One region of the Pseudomonas sp. LF020 genome, then DNA from elsewhere that is predicted to be linked to it. Evidence: predicted binding sites of a transcription regulator. Region 1 holds the regulator's gene; each other region holds the start of a gene.
What was found. Region 1 encodes FliA, which starts transcription of late flagellar genes. Its sites were predicted from a motif close to CTAAAGTTTNNNNNNNNNNNGCCGNTAA; they were not measured.
Positions count from the first base shown of each region.

Region 2: the regulator FliA is predicted to act here: its motif matches at 3,489-3,516, upstream of ACU680_RS10660 (methyl-accepting chemotaxis protein).
Region 3: the regulator FliA is predicted to act here: its motif matches at 1,845-1,872, upstream of ACU680_RS05410 (methyl-accepting chemotaxis protein).

Region 1 covers NZ_JBRFIX010000008.1:17,816-24,696, forward strand. The annotation lists gene ACU680_RS18985 (protein-glutamate methylesterase/protein-glutamine glutaminase) at 1-94, opposite strand, end outside; gene ACU680_RS18990 (chemotaxis protein CheA) at 144-2,438, opposite strand; gene ACU680_RS18995 (protein phosphatase CheZ) at 2,475-3,263, opposite strand; gene ACU680_RS19000 (chemotaxis response regulator CheY) at 3,281-3,652, opposite strand; gene fliA (RNA polymerase sigma factor FliA) at 3,819-4,559, opposite strand; gene fleN (flagellar synthesis regulator FleN) at 4,556-5,386, opposite strand; gene flhF (flagellar biosynthesis GTPase FlhF) at 5,500-6,840, opposite strand; gene flhA (flagellar biosynthesis protein FlhA) at 6,852-6,881, opposite strand, start outside.
Region 2 covers NZ_JBRFIX010000004.1:2,211-9,091, forward strand. The annotation lists gene ACU680_RS10645 (TonB-dependent siderophore receptor) at 1-1,731, opposite strand, end outside; gene ACU680_RS10650 (FecR domain-containing protein) at 1,819-2,820, opposite strand; gene ACU680_RS10655 (sigma-70 family RNA polymerase sigma factor) at 2,820-3,320, opposite strand; gene ACU680_RS10660 (methyl-accepting chemotaxis protein) at 3,632-5,512, shown strand; gene ACU680_RS10665 (SRPBCC family protein) at 5,659-6,126, opposite strand; gene ACU680_RS10670 (amino acid adenylation domain-containing protein) at 6,149-6,881, opposite strand, start outside.
Region 3 covers NZ_JBRFIX010000002.1:284,680-291,560, forward strand. The annotation lists gene ACU680_RS05410 (methyl-accepting chemotaxis protein) at 82-1,716, opposite strand; gene ACU680_RS05415 (undecaprenyl-diphosphate phosphatase) at 2,021-2,851, shown strand; gene ACU680_RS05420 (DUF1294 domain-containing protein) at 2,848-3,276, shown strand; gene ACU680_RS05425 (MmcQ/YjbR family DNA-binding protein) at 3,418-3,777, opposite strand; gene ACU680_RS05430 (LysR substrate-binding domain-containing protein) at 3,774-4,682, opposite strand; gene ACU680_RS05435 (FMN-dependent NADH-azoreductase) at 4,808-5,419, shown strand; gene ACU680_RS05440 (alpha/beta hydrolase family protein) at 5,658-6,695, shown strand; gene ACU680_RS05445 (MFS transporter) at 6,803-6,881, opposite strand, start outside.

The sequences.
Region 1 (6,881 bases):
CGACCACCTGGATGCTCGGATCCGCTGAAAGAATTTCCGAGACGCGGCGGCGGAAAAAACCCGAATCGTCCACCACCAGGACTTTGACTGCCATAAACACTCCATTAGGTGCAGCGGGACGTCGTCGCCCCGCTGCACCGGATTCAAATACGCTTCGTCGCGTAACGCTTGAGCATGCTTGGAACATCGAGAATCAGCGCGATGCGGCCGTCACCGGTGATGGTGGCGCCGGACATGCCCGGAGTGCCCTGCAGCATTTTGCCCAATGGCTTGATGACCACTTCTTCCTGGCCGACCAGTTGATCGACGACGAAGCCGATCCGCTGGGTGCCCACCGAAAGGATCACCACATGGCCTTCGCGCTGCTCTTCGTGAGCGGCGGAGCTGACCAGCCAGCGCTTGAGGTAGAACAATGGCAGCGCCTTGTCCCGCACGATCACCACTTCCTGTCCATCCACCACGTTGGTGGTCGACAGGTCGAGGTGGAAGATTTCGTTGACGTTGACCAACGGGAACGCAAACGCCTGATTGCCGAGCATCACCATCAGGGTCGGCATGATCGCCAGCGTCAGCGGCACCTTGATGACGATTTTCGAGCCCTGGCCCTTGGTCGAGTAGATGTTGATCGAACCGTTGAGCTGGGAAATCTTGGTCTTCACCACGTCCATGCCGACACCGCGGCCGGACACGTCGGAGATCTCGGTCTTGGTCGAGAAACCCGGGGCGAAGATCAGGTTGTAGCACTCGGTATCGCTCAGGCGATCGGCCGCGTCCTTGTCCATCACACCGCGTTTTACCGCGATCGAACGCAGCACGTTCGGGTCCATGCCCTTGCCGTCGTCGGAGATCGACAGCAGGATGTGGTCGCCTTCCTGCTCGGCTGCAAGTACCACGCGACCGCCACGGGCCTTGCCTGAAGCTTCGCGTTCTTCCGGCGATTCGATGCCGTGGTCGACAGCGTTACGCACCAAGTGGACCAGCGGGTCGGCCAGGGCCTCGACAAGGTTTTTGTCGAGGTCGGTTTCTTCACCCACCAGTTCCAGGTTGATCTCTTTCTTGAGCTGACGCGCGAGGTCGCGAACCAGACGCGGGAAGCGCCCGAAGACCTTCTTGATCGGCTGCATCCGGGTCTTCATCACCGCGGTCTGCAAGTCAGCCGTGACCACGTCGAGGTTCGACACGGCCTTGGACATGGCTTCGTCGCCGCTGTTGAGACCCAGGCGCACCAGACGGTTACGCACCAGCACCAGTTCGCCGACCATGTTCATGATTTCGTCGAGACGCGCGGTATCGACCCGCACGGTGGTCTCGGCTTCGCTCGCCGGTTTTTCCGGTGGCGGCGCCGCGGCAGCGCGGGCAGGGGCCGGTGCAGCAGCAGCGGCGGCCGGTTTTGGCGCTTCGGCCTTCGGCTCAGGCTTGGGTGCAGCCTTCGGCGCAGCGGCTGGAGCGGCTGGAGCGGCAGCAGCCTTGGCGGCAGATGCAGCCACGGTCGATGCGGTGCTCGCAGCAGCGGCGCCAACGTCGGTGAACTTGCCTTTGCCGTGCAATTCGTCGAGCAGCGATTCGAATTCGTGATCGCTGATCAGATCGCTGCCGGCAGCGGCGGCCGCCGGTGCGGCAGGCGCAACCGGTGCCGAGGCGATCGCCGACTCCAGCGCTTCCACGGCAAAGTTGCCCTTGCCATGCAACTGATCGAGCAGTGCTTCGAATTCGTCGTCGGTGATGTCCGAGCTATCGCCCGCCGCCGGTGCCGCCGCAGCGGCCGCCGTCGGTGCCACGGCGTCCGGCGCGAACTGGCCTTTGCCGTGCAACTGATCGAGCAAGGACTCGAATTCAGCGTCGGTGATTTCATCGCTGGCGGCCGCATCGGCAACCGGCGCAGATGCCACAGCAATCGGCGCTTCGGCTTCGGCCTTGACGGCGTTCAGCGAATCGAGCAGCTGTTCGAATTCGTTATCGGTGATGTCGCCCGAATCGCTCGAATCGCCTTCGACGACCAGCTCTTCGATCATCTCGGCCACCGGCGAAGCCGGGGCTTCGTCAGCCGATTGCGGTTCGGCCAGACGCGCCAGCGCGGCCAGCAGTTCCGGGGTAGCGGCAGTGATCGGTGCACGTTCACGGACTTCGCTGAACATGCTGTTCACCGCGTCCAGTGCTTCAAGCACCACGTCCATCAGTTCTGCATCAACGCGACGCTCACCCTTGCGCAGGATGTCGAACACGTTTTCGGCGATGTGACAGCACTCCACCAGCTCATTGAGCTGAAGGAAGCCGGCGCCCCCTTTTACAGTGTGGAAACCGCGAAAAATTGCGTTGAGCAGATCTGCGTCATCCGGGCGGCTTTCCAGCTCGACCAGTTGTTCGGACAGTTGCTCAAGAATCTCGCCGGCCTCAACCAGGAAATCCTGAAGGATCTCTTCATCGGCGCCGAAGCTCATTAATGGGGTGCTCCTACAGGTCTAAAAACCTAAAACTCAAAATCCAAGGCTGGATAACAAATCGTCCACATCGTCCTGACCGGACACAACGTCTTCTCGTTTATCGGCATGAATCTGCGGACCTTCACCCTGCGAGAGATGTTTTTGTGGATCTTTTTCTGCAAGCATCGCGGCGCGGTCGTGTTCGATGCCCGCAAAGCGGTCCACCTGACTGGCCATGAGGACGAGTTTGAGCAAATTGCTTTCGACTTCGGTGACCAGTTGGGTCACACGCTTGATCACCTGACCGGTGAGGTCCTGATAATCCTGAGCCAGCAGGATGTCGTTCAGATTGCTCGACACCGCACGGTTGTCCGTGCTGCTGCGTGACAGAAAACCGTCGACCCGGCGCGCCAGCTCGCGGAACTCTTCAGCCCCGACCTCGCGACGCATGAAGCGGCCCCAATCGGTGCTCAGCGCCTGGGCTTCTTCAGCCAGGCCATTGACCACCGGCGTGGCGCTTTCCACCAGATCCATGGTGCGGTTGGCCGCGGCTTCGGTCAGCTTGACCACATAGCCCAGGCGTTCGGTGGCGTCGGTGATTTGCGACACTTCCTCGGCCTGCGGCATGTGCGGATCGATCTGGAAATTGACGATCGCACTGTGCAGTTCGCGTGTGAGCTTGCCCACTTCCTGATACAGGCCGCGGTCACGGGTCTGATTGAGCTCATGGATCAGTTGCACAGCGTCGCCGAACCTGCCTTTTTCAAGGCTCTCGACCAGTTCGACCGCGTGTTTTTTCAGGGTCGACTCGAAATCGCCCTGTGAAGATTCGTTATGCTCCATAGCTCCCCCGCGCGTCATCAGCCGATGCGTTCGAAAATCTTCTCGATTTTGTCTTTCAACGCCTGAGCCGTGAAAGGTTTGACCACGTAGCCGTTCACACCGGCCTGAGCGGCCTCGATGATTTGCTCGCGCTTGGCTTCAGCGGTCACCATCAGCACCGGCAGATGCTTGAGTTTTTCATCGGCACGCACGTGGCGCAGCAAGTCGATACCGGTCATGCCCGGCATGTTCCAGTCCGTTACCAGAAAGTCGATGCTGCCGCTGTTGAGCACCGGAATGGCGGTCGTGCCATCGTCGGCCTCGACGGTGTTGGTGAACCCGAGATCGCGCAGCAGGTTCTTGATGATCCGCCGCATCGTTGAGAAGTCATCAACGATGAGGATTTTCATGTCTTTGTTCAATTCGACCTCCAAGCAGTCTTAAACGCGCCCAGCACCTGGACGCGCCACTTCAATCAATCGGCGCAGCACTCGAAGACTGTCTGGAGCACAACAGAGCAAGACCGGTGCCGTTCATCACCGCACCAGCCTCGTTCGCAGTGTCCCCACACTGCCTTCAGCGCGCTCGCCACTCCCCCAAACGCCCCCGCAAACGGGCCGCGCACTGGCTGTGTAACTGGCTGACCCGCGATTCACTGACGCCAAGGACTTCACCGATTTCCTTGAGGTTCAGTTCTTCGTCGTAGTACAGCGCCAACACCAGTCGCTCACGCTCCGGCAAATTGGCAATCGCGTCCGCCAGCGCCGCCTGGAAGCGTTCATCTTCCAGATCGCGTGACGGCTCAAGATGAGCACTGGCGCCATCCTCGTGCAGCCCTTCGTGTTCGCCGTCCTGCAACAGGTCGTCGAAACTGAACAGCCGGCTGCCCAGGGTGTCATTCAAAATCCCGTAGTAATCGTCGAGACTCAATTGGAGTTCGGCCGCAACCTCGTGATCTTTAGCGTCACGGCCGGTTTTAGCTTCAATTGCGCGAATTGCGTCGCTGACCATACGGGTGTTGCGGTGAACCGAGCGCGGTGCCCAATCCCCTTTGCGCACTTCGTCGAGCATCGCGCCGCGGATTCGAATGCCCGCGTACGTTTCGAAACTGGCGCCTTTGCTGGCGTCGTATTTGGTCGAGACTTCGAGCAGGCCGATCATCCCGGCCTGAATAAGGTCTTCAACCTGCACACTCGCCGGCAAGCGTGCCAGCAGGTGATAGGCAATGCGCTTGACCAGTGGCGCGTAACGCTCGATCAACTCGTATTGCGCGTCACGTGCCGACTTCTTGTAGTAGTTCATACCGCTGGCGGTCATAACACAGGCCCTGCCGTTTGCTGCACGAGGCGCTCGACGAAAAACTCCAGGTGACCGCGCGGGTTGGCAGGCAGCGGCCAGGTATCGACCTTCTGCGCGATCGCCTTGAACGCCAGCGCGCACTTGGAACGCGGAAAGGCTTCATAGACCGCTCGCTGCTTCTGCACGGCCTTGCGCACGCTTTCGTCGTACGGCACCGCGCCGACGTATTGTAAGGCGACGTCGAGGAAGCGATCCGTGACCTTGGTCAACTTGGCGAACAGATTGCGCCCTTCCTGCGGGCTCTGCGCCATGTTGGCGAGGACGCGGAAGCGGTTCATGCCGTAGTCACGGTTGAGCAGTTTGATCAGCGCGTAGGCGTCGGTGATCGAGGTCGGCTCGTCGCAGACCACCAGCAACACTTCCTGGGCGGCGCGGACAAAACTGACTACCGAGTCACCAATACCCGCAGCGGTGTCGATCACCAGCACATCGAGGTTGTCGCCGATGTCGCTGAAGGCCTGAATCAGACCGGCATGTTGCGCCGGGCTCAGGTGCACCATGCTCTGGGTGCCGGAAGCGGCCGGCACGATGCGGATCCCGCCGGGCCCCTGCAACAACACGTCGCGCAGCTCACAGCGGCCTTCGATCACATCGGCCAGAGTACGTTTGGGGGTCAGTCCCAGCAGAACGTCAACGTTCGCCAGCCCCAGGTCAGCGTCCAGCAGCATGACCCGACGGCCAAGCTCTGCCAGCGCCAGAGACAAGTTCACTGACACGTTAGTCTTGCCGACGCCACCTTTGCCGCCGGTCACCGCGATCACCTGTACGGGATGCATGCTGCCCATGTTATTTCTTTACCTTGTCTTGCATAGACGGAGGCCACATTACTGGCTGCGCGTTCACAACCGGAACAATGCATGGCAGACCATCGATGTAGGTACAAAAACTGTTCATTACCTCAGCCAACCTGCTTGGTCGGGCTGTGATAGATATCAGCGAACATGTCAGCCATGGCTTCTTCGCTGGGTTCTTCCTGCATTTGCACGCTGACGGCGCGGCTGACCAGTTGATGACGGCGCGGCAGATGCAGATCATCCGGAATCCGTGGGCCGTCGGTCAGGTACGCGACCGGCAGTTCATGACTGATCGCCAGGCTCAACACTTCGCCAAGGCTGGCCGTCTCATCCAGTTTAGTCAGGATGCAGCCGGCTAGCCCGCAACGCTTGTAACTGTGATAAGCGGCGGTTAGAACCTGTTTCTGGCTGGTGGTTGCCAGCACCAGATAATTTTTTGAACGGATACCACGCCCGGCCAGACTTTCCAGTTGCATGCGCAGGGCCGGATCACTGGCCTGCAGGCCGGCGGTATCGATCAGCACCACGCGTTTGCGCAGCAGTGGGTCGAGCGCCTGCACCAGCGACTGGCCCGGATCGACGTGCGTTACCGGCACATTGAGAATCCGCCCCAGGGTCTTGAGTTGTTCCTGCGCGCCGATGCGGAAGCTGTCCATGCTCACCAGCGCGACATTCTGCGCGCCGTACTTGAGCACGTAGCGCGCCGCGAGTTTGGCCAGGGTGGTGGTCTTGCCCATGCCGGCCGGGCCGACCATGGCAATCACCCCGCCCTCTTCCAGCGGCTCGACTTCCGGTACGGCAATCATCCGCGCCAGGTGTGCGAGCAGCATGCGCCAGGCCTGACGCGGCTCCTCGATGTCGGTGATCATCGCCAGCAGATCGCGCGACAACGGCCCGGACAGACCGATGCGTTGCAGGCGGCGATACAGATTGGCTTGGGCCGGACGGCTGCCTTGCAGCTGATTCCAGGCCAGCGTGCCGAGCTGCACTTCCATCAGCTCACGCAGACTGTTCAATTCGAAACGCATCGAATCCAAAGCACGCGGATCGACACCAGCGGACGCCGGTGCAGGTGCCGGAGCCGGACGCGCCGGGGCGGAGTAAGTCGGTTCGCTCAACGGCTCGGCAGCGGTCAGCGGCAGGCCGGCCGTCAACGGCAGCCCGGCGAACAACTGGCGATTGGTGTTGCCGTCGGCTTCGCCACGCAGGCTCAGCTCGGCCTGGGCGGTGACGATGCGCGACTGGGTCTTGCGCAGCTCGTCCTCGAGTTCCATGTTCGGAACCCGTGGCGCCAGCGCCGACAATTTGTAATCCAGTGCCGCCGTCAGCTCGACACCGCCGGCAATGCGGCGGTTGCCAATGATGGCGGCATCAGCGCCCAGCTCATCACGAACCAGCTTCATGGCCTGACGCATATCGGCGGCAAAGAAACGCTTAACTTGCATAAACCACTACCTCAGCCGTTGGGCCCTACTGTCGCAACGAT
Region 2 (6,881 bases), on a different contig from region 1:
TTCCGTGCCCACCGGACGGCCCGCTTCGGCGATACGGTTCTCATCCGAGGTCTCGACCCAGTCCTGCCGCAAACCCAGCGAGAAGCGCCATTGGTCCATCTCGATCAGATCCTGCAGGTACACGCCGGTTTGCTCCAGGCGTCGCAGGTAACTGGTCTCGCCGTACAGGTCGATCGCCGAGTTGCCGTAGACCGGATTGAACGCATTGATCGGCGCCAGACCGCCGCTGGTCCAGTCGACCACCGTTTTGCGCCGCTGATAGTCCGCACCCATCAACACGGTGTGCTTGGTAGCCCCGGTGAAGAATTCGGCCTGCAGCATGTTGTCGACGATGAACGCATGCAGACGTTCATCGCCGCCGGTGTAGTAGCGGTTCAGTTCATTGCTGGTCGGCGTCGTCCAGCCATAGGCGTAAACCTGATCCATGTTCACTTTGGAGTCGAGGTAACGGAAGTTCTGCCGTGCGGTGAAGACATCGTTGAAGCGATGTTCGAACTGATAGCCGAACGACTGCTGATCCCGCGAGTAACCATCAATTCCCGGCTCGCCCTCGAAGAAGTGCGGCGAGATACGATTGCCGTTGCGCTGATGAATCGTCCCGTCTGCTGGCACGCCGCCGTGGTAGCCGCCATCCGGATCATGTTGCAGATACGCCTGCAGCGTCAGCGAGGTGTCTTCAGTGAAATCGATGCTCAGAGTCGGGGCGAGGGCGAAGCGTTTTTCCTTGTTGTGGTCGAATTGCGTGTCGGACTGATCGGTCAAACCGGTCAGACGATAGGCAATGCGCTTGTCGTCATCGACCGGACCGCTGAAGTCAAAACCGATCCCGCGTTGACCTTGGGTACCGACCGTGGCCTGAACCTGATGATAGGCCTCGTACAACGGCTTTTTGCTGGTCAGCGCCACCAGTCCACCGGGCGAACTGCGACCGTACAACACTGACGAGGGGCCTTTGAGAATATCCACGCGCTCAAGGAAATACGGATCGACCTGCATGGTGCTGTAGGTGCCGCTGTCGCCCATCGACTTGAGGCCGTCGAGATAGATGTTGTCCACCGAGCCGTCGTTGAAACCGCGCATCGCCACATAGTCGTAACGATGGGTCGCGCCGTAAGGGTTGGTCAGCACCCCGGGGGTATAGCGCATCGCCTGGGAGACAGTCTGTGAGCCCTGATCGTCCATTTGCTCGCGAGTGACCACGGACACGCTTTGCGAAGTTTCCAGCAACGCGGTACTGGTCTTGGTGGCGATCTGACTGTGGGTGGCGTTGTAGCCTTCCATGCTGCCCAGCGCGTTGCCGAGGGCGAAGCCTTTGATGTCGGTGGTCGGCAGCGCCAGTGCGGCGCTATCGCTTACTGAGTGCAGGATGTAGCTGCTGCCGTCCTGGCTGAGCGCTTCCAGCCCCGAGCCGCTGAGCAAATGGTTCAGCGCCTGATCGGTTGAATATTCGCCCTGTACGCCCGGAGACTGTCGCCCCTGCGTTTGCTGCGGGGTCATCGACAAGGTGATGCCCGCCTGGCGCGCAAACTGGTTCAGCGCTTCGCCCAGCGGGCCGGCGGCGATGTTGTAGCGATGACTGCTCGCTTCACTGGTGTTGGCGGCGAGGCTAATGCCGGGCAATGCACCGGCACCCAGAACGGTGGAGAGCAGGGCGGCGCGAATGGCGTGGCGCAGCAGGCCCGATTCGGCAGTGAAATTCAGCGGGTTCTTACAGGTGATGCGGACAGTCATTGTAGGTTTCCGTGGCAAGTCGCAAAGGCTGAGTTGAAGTGCTTACTGACCAAGCCGGACTTGTCGCGAAAACCCGCCAAAATAAATTCAGGTCACTGCTTCCAGCGTGACCCACCAACGGGTGCGATAACGCAATTGCACCGGCAACGTCTGCGGCAGGATGGCCAGCAACTTGTCGGTGTCCTCCAGGCGGAACACTCCGGACAGGCGCAAGTCCGCCACCTGCGGCGCGCACGTCACAAAACCCTGACGATAACGCCCGACTTCATTGAGGAAATCGCCCAGGCGCATGTTGCGAGTGACGATCAAACCGTCGACCCACGCACCCGCCTCCATATTCAGTGAAAGTGCCGGGCGCACCTGATGGTGATCGATCAGATAGGTCTGCCCGGCGAGCGCCTCGACCGAGGTTGCGCCGCTGCGGATGGCGACGCTCCCTGAGCTGACGGTGAGTCGCGTGCAATCGTTGTCCTGACGCAGGATGAAGCGGGCTTTTATCGGCTCATAACTTCCGTGACGACTTTGCACGCGAAGTGGCCGGTTGAACGCCGCGCCTTCATCGTTACCGCCGCATGTGACGATGATTTCGCCGCGAGTGAGTTTGATCAGCCGCTGCTGCGCGGTGTAATCCAGATCCACTGCGCTGGCAGTGTTCAGCTCGATCCGCGTGCCATCGGGCAACTGGAAGCTGCGGCGCTCGCCGGTCGCCGTCGCGTAATCAGCGCGCCACTGCTGCCAGACGGAGGTGTCCTTGGCCAGCCATGCCGCAGAGCCCATCAGCACCGCGCCAGACAGTAGCTTCAAGGCTTGTCGCCGCCCCAGCCCTTGCGCACTGTTTTCCAGCGTATTGAACGCCACCTGGGCGCCGGGCACGGTGCGCAGGTTATGGCTCAGCTCAGCCTGAAGCGACTGCACGCGCTGCCAGGCCAGTTCATGCTCATAATGTTCGGCGCGCCACGCGTCGCACTGATGACTCAGGCGCGCATTGCCATGGTTGTTGCGCAGCCGCAGCAACCAGTGAATGGCTTGCTTGACCACCTGTTGTTGCGGCTCGGTGCGGCGCCCGGCTGCGTTGTTATCCACAGGCATCAGACTTCGTACCGCAACACATAGCAGTGATACAGCGCATCGGCGACGTAACGTTCGACTGAACGCAGTGACAAGTCCATCTGCGCAGCGATCTGCTTGTGAGTCAAACCTTCGCACTGCGCCAGTAGAAACGCCTGACGGACTTTCGGGCGCAAGCCTTCGAGCATACGCGCGACGCTCTCAAGCAACTCGATCACCAACGCGCGGGCTTCGGCGCTCGGGGTTTCGGCTTCGGGCAAGTGGGCGATGGTTTCGAGATAGGCGCGTTCGATTTCTTCACGACGCCAATGGTCGATCACCAGACCCCGGGCGATGGTGCGTAAAAATGCGCGAGGCGCCTTGAGTTCAAGACGTTCGCTGCGCTGTATCAGACGGACGAAGGTGTCCTGGGCCAGATCCGCGGCATCCGCGGCGTTACCCAGCCGCGCCCGCAGCCAAGCGTTGAGCCAGCCGTGATGACTTCTGTAAAGCGCCTGCACTGCAAACTCAGGTGAGGACATGAACGCGACAGCCCGAACGTCACAAATGATAATTAGTCGCATTTTTATCAGGGGCTGCGAATTTTGCAACCTCCGCTCGGAGATCCAGCAAAAAAACTTCGTGGCGAACGCTCTGGCACGCCGTTCGGCGGGAATCTGACAGAAATGCAGGCCATTTCCCACGCAGCCCTAAGATTTCCGCGAATGGTGCCGACAGACTGGTGAGACATGCGTGCACCAAAGTAGAGCGGCCGTCAGAACGCCGCCTGCGCTGTACATGGAATGTTGCATCCCGGAACGCATCCCCACTTTTGCATAAGAAGTCCCATGAAATGAATCTCAAGTTCAGCCATAAAATCCTGTTGGCCGCCTCGGGCGTCGTGGTCCTGGCTTTCGCTTTGTTCACCCTCTACAACGACTATCTGCAGCGCAACACCATTCGCCAGAACCTCCAGTCGTCCGTGCAGCAGGCCGGCGATCTGACCGCCAGCAGCGTGCAGAACTGGATGAGCGGGCGAATTCTGGTGCTGGAAAACCTCGCGCAGAACGTTGCCCATCAGGGCAAAGACGCCGACTTCCCGGGGCTGGTCGATCAACCGGCCTTCACCTCGAACTTTCAGTTCACCTACGTCGGCCAGGCCAACGGGGTGTTCACTCAGCGCCCTGACGCGAAGATGCCCGACGGCTACGACCCGCGTCAGCGCCCTTGGTACAAGCAAGCAGTCGTTGCTGACAAAACCATGCTGACCCCGCCGTACATGGCGGCGGTCGGTGGTCTGGTGGTGACCATCGCCATGCCGGTAAAAAAGAATGGCGAACTGCTGGGTGTGGTCGGTGGCGACCTGAGCCTGGAAACCCTGGTGAAGATCATCAATTCGGTGGACTTCGGTGGCCTCGGCCACGCGTTCCTGGTCAGCGGCGACGGTCAGGTGATCGTCAGCCCGGACAAAGACCAGGTGATGAAGAACCTCAAGGACATCTACCCGAATTCCGGCGTGCGCATCGAGAAGGGCAACCAGAACGTGGTGCTCAACGGCCAGGAACGCATCCTGTCGTTCACCCCGGTCAGCGGTTTGCCGAATGCCGACTGGTACATCGGGCTGTCGATCGATCGTGACAAGGCCTACGCCGCCCTCAGCCAGTTCCGTACTTCGGCGCTGATCGCAATGTTCGTCGCGGTCGCTGCGATTGCGCTGCTGCTGAGCCTGCTGATCAACGTGCTGATGCGTCCGCTGACCACCATGGGCCGCGCGATGCAGGACATCGCTCAAGGCGAAGGCGACCTGACCCGGCGTCTGGTGGTGGAAGGCAAGGATGAGTTCGCCGAACTGGGCAGCGCGTTCAACCAGTTCGTCGAGCGCATTCATGCGTCGATTTCCGAAGTGTCGTCGGCCACCCGTCACGTGCACGACCTGTCGCAACGCGTGATGGCCTCGTCCAACGCCTCGATCGTCGGTTCCGACGAGCAAAGCGCGCGCACCAACAGTGTCGCCGCAGCGATCAACCAATTGGGCGCCGCCACCCAGGAAATCGCCCGCAACGCCGCCGATGCCTCGCAGCACGCCAGCGGCGCGAGCGAGCAGGCCGATGACGGTCGTCAGGTGGTCGAGCAGACCATTCAGGCGATGACCGAGCTGTCGCAGAAGATCAGCCTGTCGTGCACCCAGATCGAAACCCTGAATGCCAGCACCGACAACATCGGCCACATCCTCGATGTGATCAAAGGCATTTCGCAGCAGACCAACCTGCTGGCACTCAACGCGGCGATTGAAGCGGCCCGTGCCGGTGAAGCCGGACGCGGTTTTGCGGTGGTGGCGGACGAAGTGCGCAACCTCGCCCACCGCACCCAGGAATCGGCGGAAGAGATCCACAAAATGATCACCTCCTTGCAGGTCGGCTCCCGTGAAGCGGTGACCACCATGAACGCCAGTCAGGCGTCCAGCGAAGAGAGCGTGGAAGTAGCCAATCAGGCCGGTCTGCGCCTGGTCAGCGTGACCCAGCGCATCGGCGAAATCGACGGCATGAACCAGTCGGTGGCCGCTGCAACCGAAGAGCAGACCGCGGTGGTGGAAACCCTCAACGTCGACGTCAACCAGATCAACCTGCTGAACCAGCAGAGCGTGGCCAACCTCAATGAAACATTGAAGGATTGTGATGCGTTGTCGCAGCAGGCCAATCGCCTGAAGCAGTTGGTGGACAGCTTCAAGATCTGACGTCTGGCAGACCGCGTTATCGTTCATCGCGGGCAAGCCCGCTCCCACAGGATTTCTGGCGAACACAACATCTGTGACCGACCTGGAACCTGTGGGAGCTGGCTTGCCAGCGATAGCGGCGGTGCAATCACCGCAAATCCGAAGCCTTAGACAAACAGCTTCAGCACATTCCCCATCGCATCATCGGCAAACCCCTGCACGAAATCCTTGAATCCCGGCAGCGCCTCGGCACCTCCGTTGGCCGGCTCGGCAATGATCGTCCAGGTCGCCCGCGACTTACCCGCCCCCAGCGATTCCACGTTCATCGCCGCCCACAAATTCGCCACGCCCAGCGTGTTGTAGATCGTGGTCCAGGTCATGGCGCGCGCCTGCTCATCGCGGGAGTTGAGTTGTTCGACCACCACGTTGCCGTCCTTGAAGAATTTCTTGCGCAGCGAAGACACGCCGTCGCCGGTCATCTCGATGTGTGACAGCGCCGGAATGAAGCGGTCGAAGCCTGCGAAATTGCCGACCACCGCCCAGACCTGCGCTGCGTCCGCCGGCACTTCCACCGACGACACAACGTGGCAGCCGTGCGGGTTTTTGATCAGGGTGTCGGGTTGCAGATTGCTCATGGTGTTGCTCCTTCTTGATGAGTTAGATGAAGTTGATCTGTTTCAGGTAATCGCAGCCGCGACGCAGCAGCGCCGGAGATTTTTCCGGATACTGCGCGCCCATCTGCTGCACACCGGCTTCGGCGTTGGCGTGGCCGATCAGGGAGATGTCGCCGATGTCTTCCTCGAAGCCGTTGAGGTAGAAACCGAGCACGCCGAACAGCGCGTTGTCGGCGTCGACCCGGCCCAGTTGCTGCTGCCAGTCGGCGACGCTGACCAGCGAGAACTCGCTGCCGGTTTCGCGGAACGAAGCGACGTAGGCGTCCCAACTCAGCGGCTCGGGGTTGTGCAGGTTGAACACCGCTCTTTCGCTCGAGTAACGGCTGGCGTGGAAGGCGATGAAGCGGGCGAGAAAGTCCACCGGCATCAGGTCGAAATTCAGCGCGAAGGCCGGCACCTGTCCGAGCTGGATCGAACCCTTGAGCATCAGCATCAAACGGTTTTTGTGCGGCTGGCAGACGCCGCTCAGGCTGTTGAAGCTGATGTTGCCGGGGCGATACAGATTGACCCACACCCCGCGTTCGCGGGCCCGTTCGAGGATGCGTTCGCCGACCCATTTCGACAGGTTGTAGCCGTTGCGGATGTAGATTGGCGGGGTCGCTGCGGCGGGCAATTCGAGCACGCGGCCTTCGCTATCGACGGTGCTGGAAGCGGACAGCGTCGAGACAAAGTTGAAGACCTTTTTGCTGCGCCCTTCACACAGACGCAGCAGCTCT
Region 3 (6,881 bases), on a different contig from region 1:
GCGAAAGCGTTTTATCAGTAACGACTCTATCGACTGACACCAAGCCTTCGCGAGCAAGCTCGCTCCCACAAGGGTGAGGGGTCAGACGCGGAACTGGCGCAGCAATTGGTTCAGCTGTTCACTCAACTGCCCAAGCTTGACGCTCGCCACACTCGACTGCTCCGCCGCCAGTGCCGTGCTGTGAGACAGGCCGGCCGCCTGCGTGACGTTCTGATTGATGTCCTCGACCACATGCGCCTGTTGCAGCGTGGCGCTGGCAATCGAGGCGTTCAGGCCATTGAGATTGCGCAGGGCCTGGCCGATGGCATTCAAGCTCGCGCCGGCCAATCCCGCCTGTTCGATGGTGAGTTGCGAGGCCTTGCTGCTGTCGCCAATGACTTTCACCGCCGCTTCGGAATGATTCTGCAGGCGTTCGATCATGCTCTGGATTTCCGCCGTCGACTTTTGCGTGCGCTGCGCCAGCAACCGTACTTCATCGGCCACCACCGCAAAGCCCCGGCCCTGTTCCCCGGCGCGGGCCGCTTCGATGGCCGCGTTGAGTGCCAGCAGGTTGGTTTGCTCGGCAATCGAACGGATCACTTCCAGCACACTGCCGATCTGCGTGCTTTCGGCTGCCAGGGTGCGAATCACTTCGACCGCCTGATCAATGGTTCCAGACAATTTGTCGATCTGTTGCAGGCTGCCGTCGATGTTGATCTGACCCTGCTGCGCCTGAGCTTCGGCATCGCGCATTTCCGCAGCAGCATGTTCGGCGTTCTTCGCCACATCCTGCACGCCATAGGTCACTTCGTTGATTGCGGTTGCGACCAGTTCCATCTGCTGCGATTGCTGTTGGCTGCGCTGCTGGGCCTGGGTCGCATCGTTGCCCAGTTCACTGGACGACTGGCCCAGCGCGCTGGCCGAAATCTGCAGGTCACCGATGACCCGGCGCAACTTGGCGGTGAAGGCGTTGAAGTGATGCGCCAGTTGCGTGACTTCGTCCTGGCCATGGGTATCGAGGCTGCGAGTCAGGTCGCTTTCGCCGCTGGCGATGTTGGCCATGGCGTTCACGGTTTCCTGCAACGGTCGGACGATGCTGCGGGCAATCAAAATCACCAGCAGGGCCATGATCACGGCGATCACCAAACCAATCACCGAAGCCTTGATCAACTGCCCCCGGAACTCGCTCTGCACATCATCGACGTAAACGCCCGATCCAAGCACCCAGCCCCACGGCTCGAACAGTTTCACGTAGGAGGTTTTCGCCACCGGCTCGCTGGCGCCGGGCTTGGGCCAGCGGTAATCGACCATGCCGGCGCCTTTGCTTTTGGCGATCGCAACCATCTCGTTGAACACCGCGAAACCGTCCGGATCGCGGATCGCCGAAAGGTTCTGGCCTTCGAGTTTGGGGTTGGTCGGGTGCATGACCATCACGGGGGTGAGGTCGTTGATCCAGAAATAGTCGCTCTGGTCGTAGCGCAGGCCGCGAATCGCGGTCAGTGCCTGTTTCTGCGCGGCGTCGCGGGTCAGGGTGCCGGCGGTTTCGAGGTCGTGGTAATAGGTCAGCAGGCCGCTGGCGGTCTGCACCACATGCTGGGTTTTCTGCGCCTTGGCGTGGTACAGGTCGTCGTGGATCTGCTTGAGCATCAACACGCCCAAGGTCAACAACATGACCATGGCCACAATCAAAATGAGCCACAAGCGTCGGCTGATCGACACACTGCGCAAGCTGTTCATAACGCTGTCACTCCGATTTCTTTTTCTTGTAATAAATCAACGCCAGCATCCAACCACGTTTGCAGTGGTCAGGCATACGCGACCCAAGTCGAATAACGCCGCAGCACTATTAAGGCTTGTCTGTTAGGATTTCGGCCCCGCGCGTGAAAACCTGAATCCGAATTGATATTTCACGGAATTTTGACCGTTTCGTGTGGATGCTGTGCGCGCGGAATCGGTACAGCAACAAACAGCTACGCTGATCGCAGTGAACGTAAAAAATATTATCGGGGCATGCCACCGTGTATCGCTCTTTGGGGGACTGATGGATCTTTGGACCGCCTTGCAGGCACTGATTCTTGGAGTTGTAGAGGGGTTGACGGAGTTTTTGCCCATTTCCAGTACCGGACACCAGATCATTGTTGCCGACTTGCTCGACTTCGGCGGCGAACGGGCCATGGCGTTCAACATCATTATTCAGCTCGGCGCGATCCTCGCGGTGGTCTGGGAGTTTCGCCGCAAGATTCTCGACGTGGTGATCGGCTTGCCGACCCAGCCGAGTGCGCGGCGTTTTACCGCCAACCTGCTGATCGCGTTTCTGCCGGCGGTGGTGCTGGGGGTGATTTTTGCCGACCTGATCCACCAATACCTGTTCAATCCGATCACCGTTGCGACCGCGCTGGTGGTGGGTGGCGTGATCATGTTGTGGGCCGAACGCCGCCAGCATGAAGTGCACGCCGAAACCGTGGACGAGATCACCTGGAAGGACGCGCTGAAAGTCGGTTTCGCCCAGTGTTTGGCGATGATTCCCGGCACCTCGCGTTCCGGCTCGACGATCATCGGCGGCCTGTTGTTCGGCCTGTCGCGCAAGACCGCGACCGAGTTCTCGTTCTTCCTGGCGATGCCGACCATGGTCGGTGCGGCAGTGTACTCCGGTTACAAGTATCGCCAGCTGTTCGTGCCGGCGGACTTCCCGGTGTTCGCCATCGGTTTCATCACCGCGTTCATCTTCGCCATGATTGCTGTGCGCGGTCTGCTCAAGTTCATCGCCAGCCACAGTTACGCGGCATTCGCCTGGTACCGGATTGTTTTTGGTCTGGTGATTCTGGCGACCTGGCAGTTCGGCTGGGTCGACTGGTCGGCGGCCAAACCATGAGTGATTCCCGCGCGCGCCGCCCGGATGGACGCCCATCCGGTGGCGGCGTTCAGCATCTGAAACTGAAACTCGCAGTGCTGCTGATCGTCTGCGCGCTGCCACTGTTCGGCTCTCTGTCGATGTGGCTGCGCGGCATCTCGCTAGTGCCGTTGACGGCTTATGGCGTGGTCAGCGTGCTGGCGTTTTTCATGTACTGGGCAGACAAGCGCAAGGCCCGCGCCGATGCGTGGCGCACGCCGGAGAACATCCTGCATGCGCTGGAACTGGCCGGCGGCTGGCCCGGTGCGCTGATCGCCCAACAGGTATTCCGGCACAAGACGCGCAAGGTGTCGTTTCAGATTCTGTTCTGGATGATTGTGGCGCTGCATCAGGTGTTCTGGATCGACCAGTTGTTTCTCGGTTCGAACCTGCTGTCACTGTTCTGAATCACCAAAAATCCCCTGTAGGAGCTGCCGAAGGCTCGGGCCGCGTTCGGACGATCTTTTGATCTTGCTTTTTCAAAGATCAAATTCAAAAGATCGTCCGAACGCGGCCCGAGCCTGCGGCAGCTCCTACAGGGGGCGGGTTTACAGCAGTAATCCGATTTGGGTTTTCTTCGGCAACTTGCTCACCACCAACTGGTGCGAACGCGTCAGCAATCCCTGCAGTTCCTCGGCGCCCAGCGGGTAGGGCGGGTGCATGATGATCCACTGCGCCCGCGCCAGATAAGGGGCCGGGTGAATACCCGGGCGGTCGCAATGGCCGAGAAACAGATCCTTGTCGACCTTGAACGCCAGTGAGTCCCCGCGCAACCCTTGCAGGGCGAACATCTTGTTGCCGGCAATCGAGAACACCCGCACGCCGCCCCATTTGTAATCCTCCCGCGCGCCCGGCAAGGCCAGGCAAAAGGCGGCGACGTCCGCTTCGTTCATTTTTCCCTTGTTCATAACAACCGCTCCCCGCACGCATTGAACGATTCGACCAGATGATCGATCCACGCCCGCACCGCCGGCATTACCCCGCGCCGATGCGGATACACCGCCTGCAACCAGCCGCCGGGCAACGACCACTCGGGCAACAGTTGTACCAGCGCGCCGCTCTCAAGGTCGGCTTCGCAATACATCATCGGCAGCAGAGTGAAACCCTGGCCGGCCAGCACACAGGCTTTGCGCACGATAAAGTCATCGATGCCCAGCCGCGCCTCCATGTTCAGTTCGACGCTGTTGCCTTGCTCATCCAGCAAGCGCACATGCACCATGCGATCGGCCTCCAGCGCGCCGAGCACCGGCAGGTTCTTCAAATCCTGTGGATGATTGATGGTTTTGCCCTCGACAAAGGCCGGGCTGGCGACGACAACCATTTGTGCCTGGCGCAGACGTCGAGTCACCAGCAACGGATCTTCATCGCCCAGCTCGCGTACACGCAGGGCCACGTCGAAGCCTTCGGCCACCAGATCCACCCGGCGATTGAGCAGCACCACCTCCAGTTGCACCTGAGGAAATTTGCCGAGGAATTCGCTGATCACCCACGGCAACATTTCCCGCGCCAGACCGGTCGGGCAGGACACCCGCAAGCGGCCGCGTGGCTCGCTGGACATGCTGGCGACCGCTTCGTCGGCCATCTCCGCTTCCAGCAACATCGCCTGACAGTGACGCAGGTAGCGCTCGCCAACAGCGGTCAGGTTCAACTGGCGCGTGGTGCGTTGTAGCAGACGGGCGCCGAGGCGTTCTTCGAGTTCGGCAATGCGTCGTGACAGGCGCGACTTGGGAATGCCCAGCAAACGCCCGGCTGCGGCGAATCCACCGGCCTCGACCACCTTTGCAAAATAGTAGAGATCGTTGAGATCCTGCATCAAAAATCCACCGTTCTATCAGTGGGACGAACTATCGCATTGTCAGCAGCTAATCAGCTATTGGTTTCTTCCGTAGGATTGTCTCCATTCCGTCGCCGCCGGCGATTCTTTACAGGAGATTCCACATGAAACTGCTGCACATCGATTCGAGCATTCTGGGCGACAACTCCGCTTCCCGTCAGTTGAGCAGCCAAGTCGTCAAAGCCTGGCAAGCCGCCGAGCCAACCGCCGTGGTGACTTACAGCGACCTGGCTGCCGACGCCATCAGCCACTTCTCGTCGACCACCCTGGTGGCTGCCGGCACTACCGCTGAACTGCGCAACGCCGCACAACAGCACGAAGCCGAGCTGAGCGCTTCGACCCTGGCTGAATTCATCGCCGCCGACGCCATCGTCATCGCCGCGCCGATGTACAACTTCACCGTACCGACCCAGCTCAAGGCCTGGATCGATCGCGTCGCCGTTGCCGGCCAGACTTTCCGCTACACCGAAGCCGGCCCTGAAGGCCTGTGCGGTGGCAAGAAAGTGGTGATCGTCTCCACCTCCGGCGGCATTCATGCCGGTCAGGCGAGCGGCATCGCTCACGAAGAATACCTGAAGCTGGTACTGGGCTTCCTCGGCATCACCGACATCGAAATCGTCCGCGCCGAAGGCCTGGCTTATGGCGAAGAAGTGCGCAACAACGCGTTGAGCGCTGCTCAGGCGAAGATCAGCGAGCAGCTGTTCGCCGCTGCGTAAGCATTGCGTAAAGACCAGCTGCCGTTCAGGTAGCGCCTCAAAAAACTCTGTATTCTGGTTCTGCAAGGGCCGGATGCAGAGTTTTTTGTTTCTGACTGTTGCATAATCTGGCCCGGGTTATGCAGTCAAACGATCAACGTCTGAGTGCACCGCTGTGCCGAATCTCCGAACCTCGGGATTTGGGGCGTGTCGGAACACAAAGGATCTTTCGATTGAGTAACACAGGGTGGGCCATCCGATGATGCGTCTTTGTGCAACGTTACTGATTTGCCTGCTTGGCAGCCTCGGTTCAGTGCATGCCGCGCCCGGGCGACACCCTGTCTGGAGTGTCGGTTACCACGAGATGACCTTCCTCGATCCGCTGGATCTGCAGCCGATGCGCGCCATCGCCTTCTATCCCTCCAGCGATCGCGAACACACCAGCCTGCTTGAGGGCTACACCGTCGAGGCGGGCGCCGACACCAAGGTGGCCATCGGCCGCTTCCCGATGCTGATGCTGTCTCACGGCAACACCGGCACGCCGCTGGCACTGCATGACCTCGCCACCTCGCTGGCACGCAAGGGCTTTGTGGTGGTCGCAGTAATTCATCCCGGCGACAACTCCAAGGACCACAGCCGCCTCGGCACCCTGAGCAATCTGTATGGCCGGCCAATCCAGATTTCCGAAGCGATCACCGCGACCCTGGGCGACCCGATGCTCTCGCCGTTCGTCAACGCTGATCAGGTCGGGGTCATTGGTTATTCGGCCGGTGGCGAAACCGCGTTGATCCTCTCCGGGGCGCAGCCGGATCTGGATCGTCTGCGTCGTTACTGCCAGGAGCGTCCGGACGACCATGATGCCTGCAATACCCAGGGTGAACTGATCGTCGATCGCGATGATTTGCAGCCAGTGGCCGATCCGCGCGTGCATGCGTTGCTGCTGATGGCGCCGCTGAGCCTGAAATTCGGCCGTAGCACTCTGGCGGATGTGCATGTGCCGGTGCTGCTGTACAGCGGCGATGGCGACAAACTGGTGGCCTTCGACAAAAACGCCGCCGCTCTGGCGCGCAAACTGCCGACCGCGCCGGACTTCAAGTTATTGGCCGGGGCAGGGCACTTCGTGTTCATGGCGCCATGCAATGAAGAGCAGATCCGCGCCATGCCGGCCCTGTGCACCGACGCTGACGGGGTGGACCGCGAAGACATCCATCGCAACCTGATTTCCGAAGCCGGGCAGTTCTTCTCGCGCACGCTGGGCAAGCCGAGCCGGGCGGGGATGCAGACCGCGGATCAATAAAGATCAAAGATCAAAAGATCGCAGCCTTCGGCAGCTCCTACAGGGGATTGCATTCCAATGTAGGAGCTGCCGAAGGCTGCGATCTTTTGATCTTTTGATCTGGTCTTTCAGCTCATCGCCCGACGCTTGAGCAACAAAGTCAAACCCAGCCCGAGCACCGACAACAGCGCCGCGCTGAAGAATATC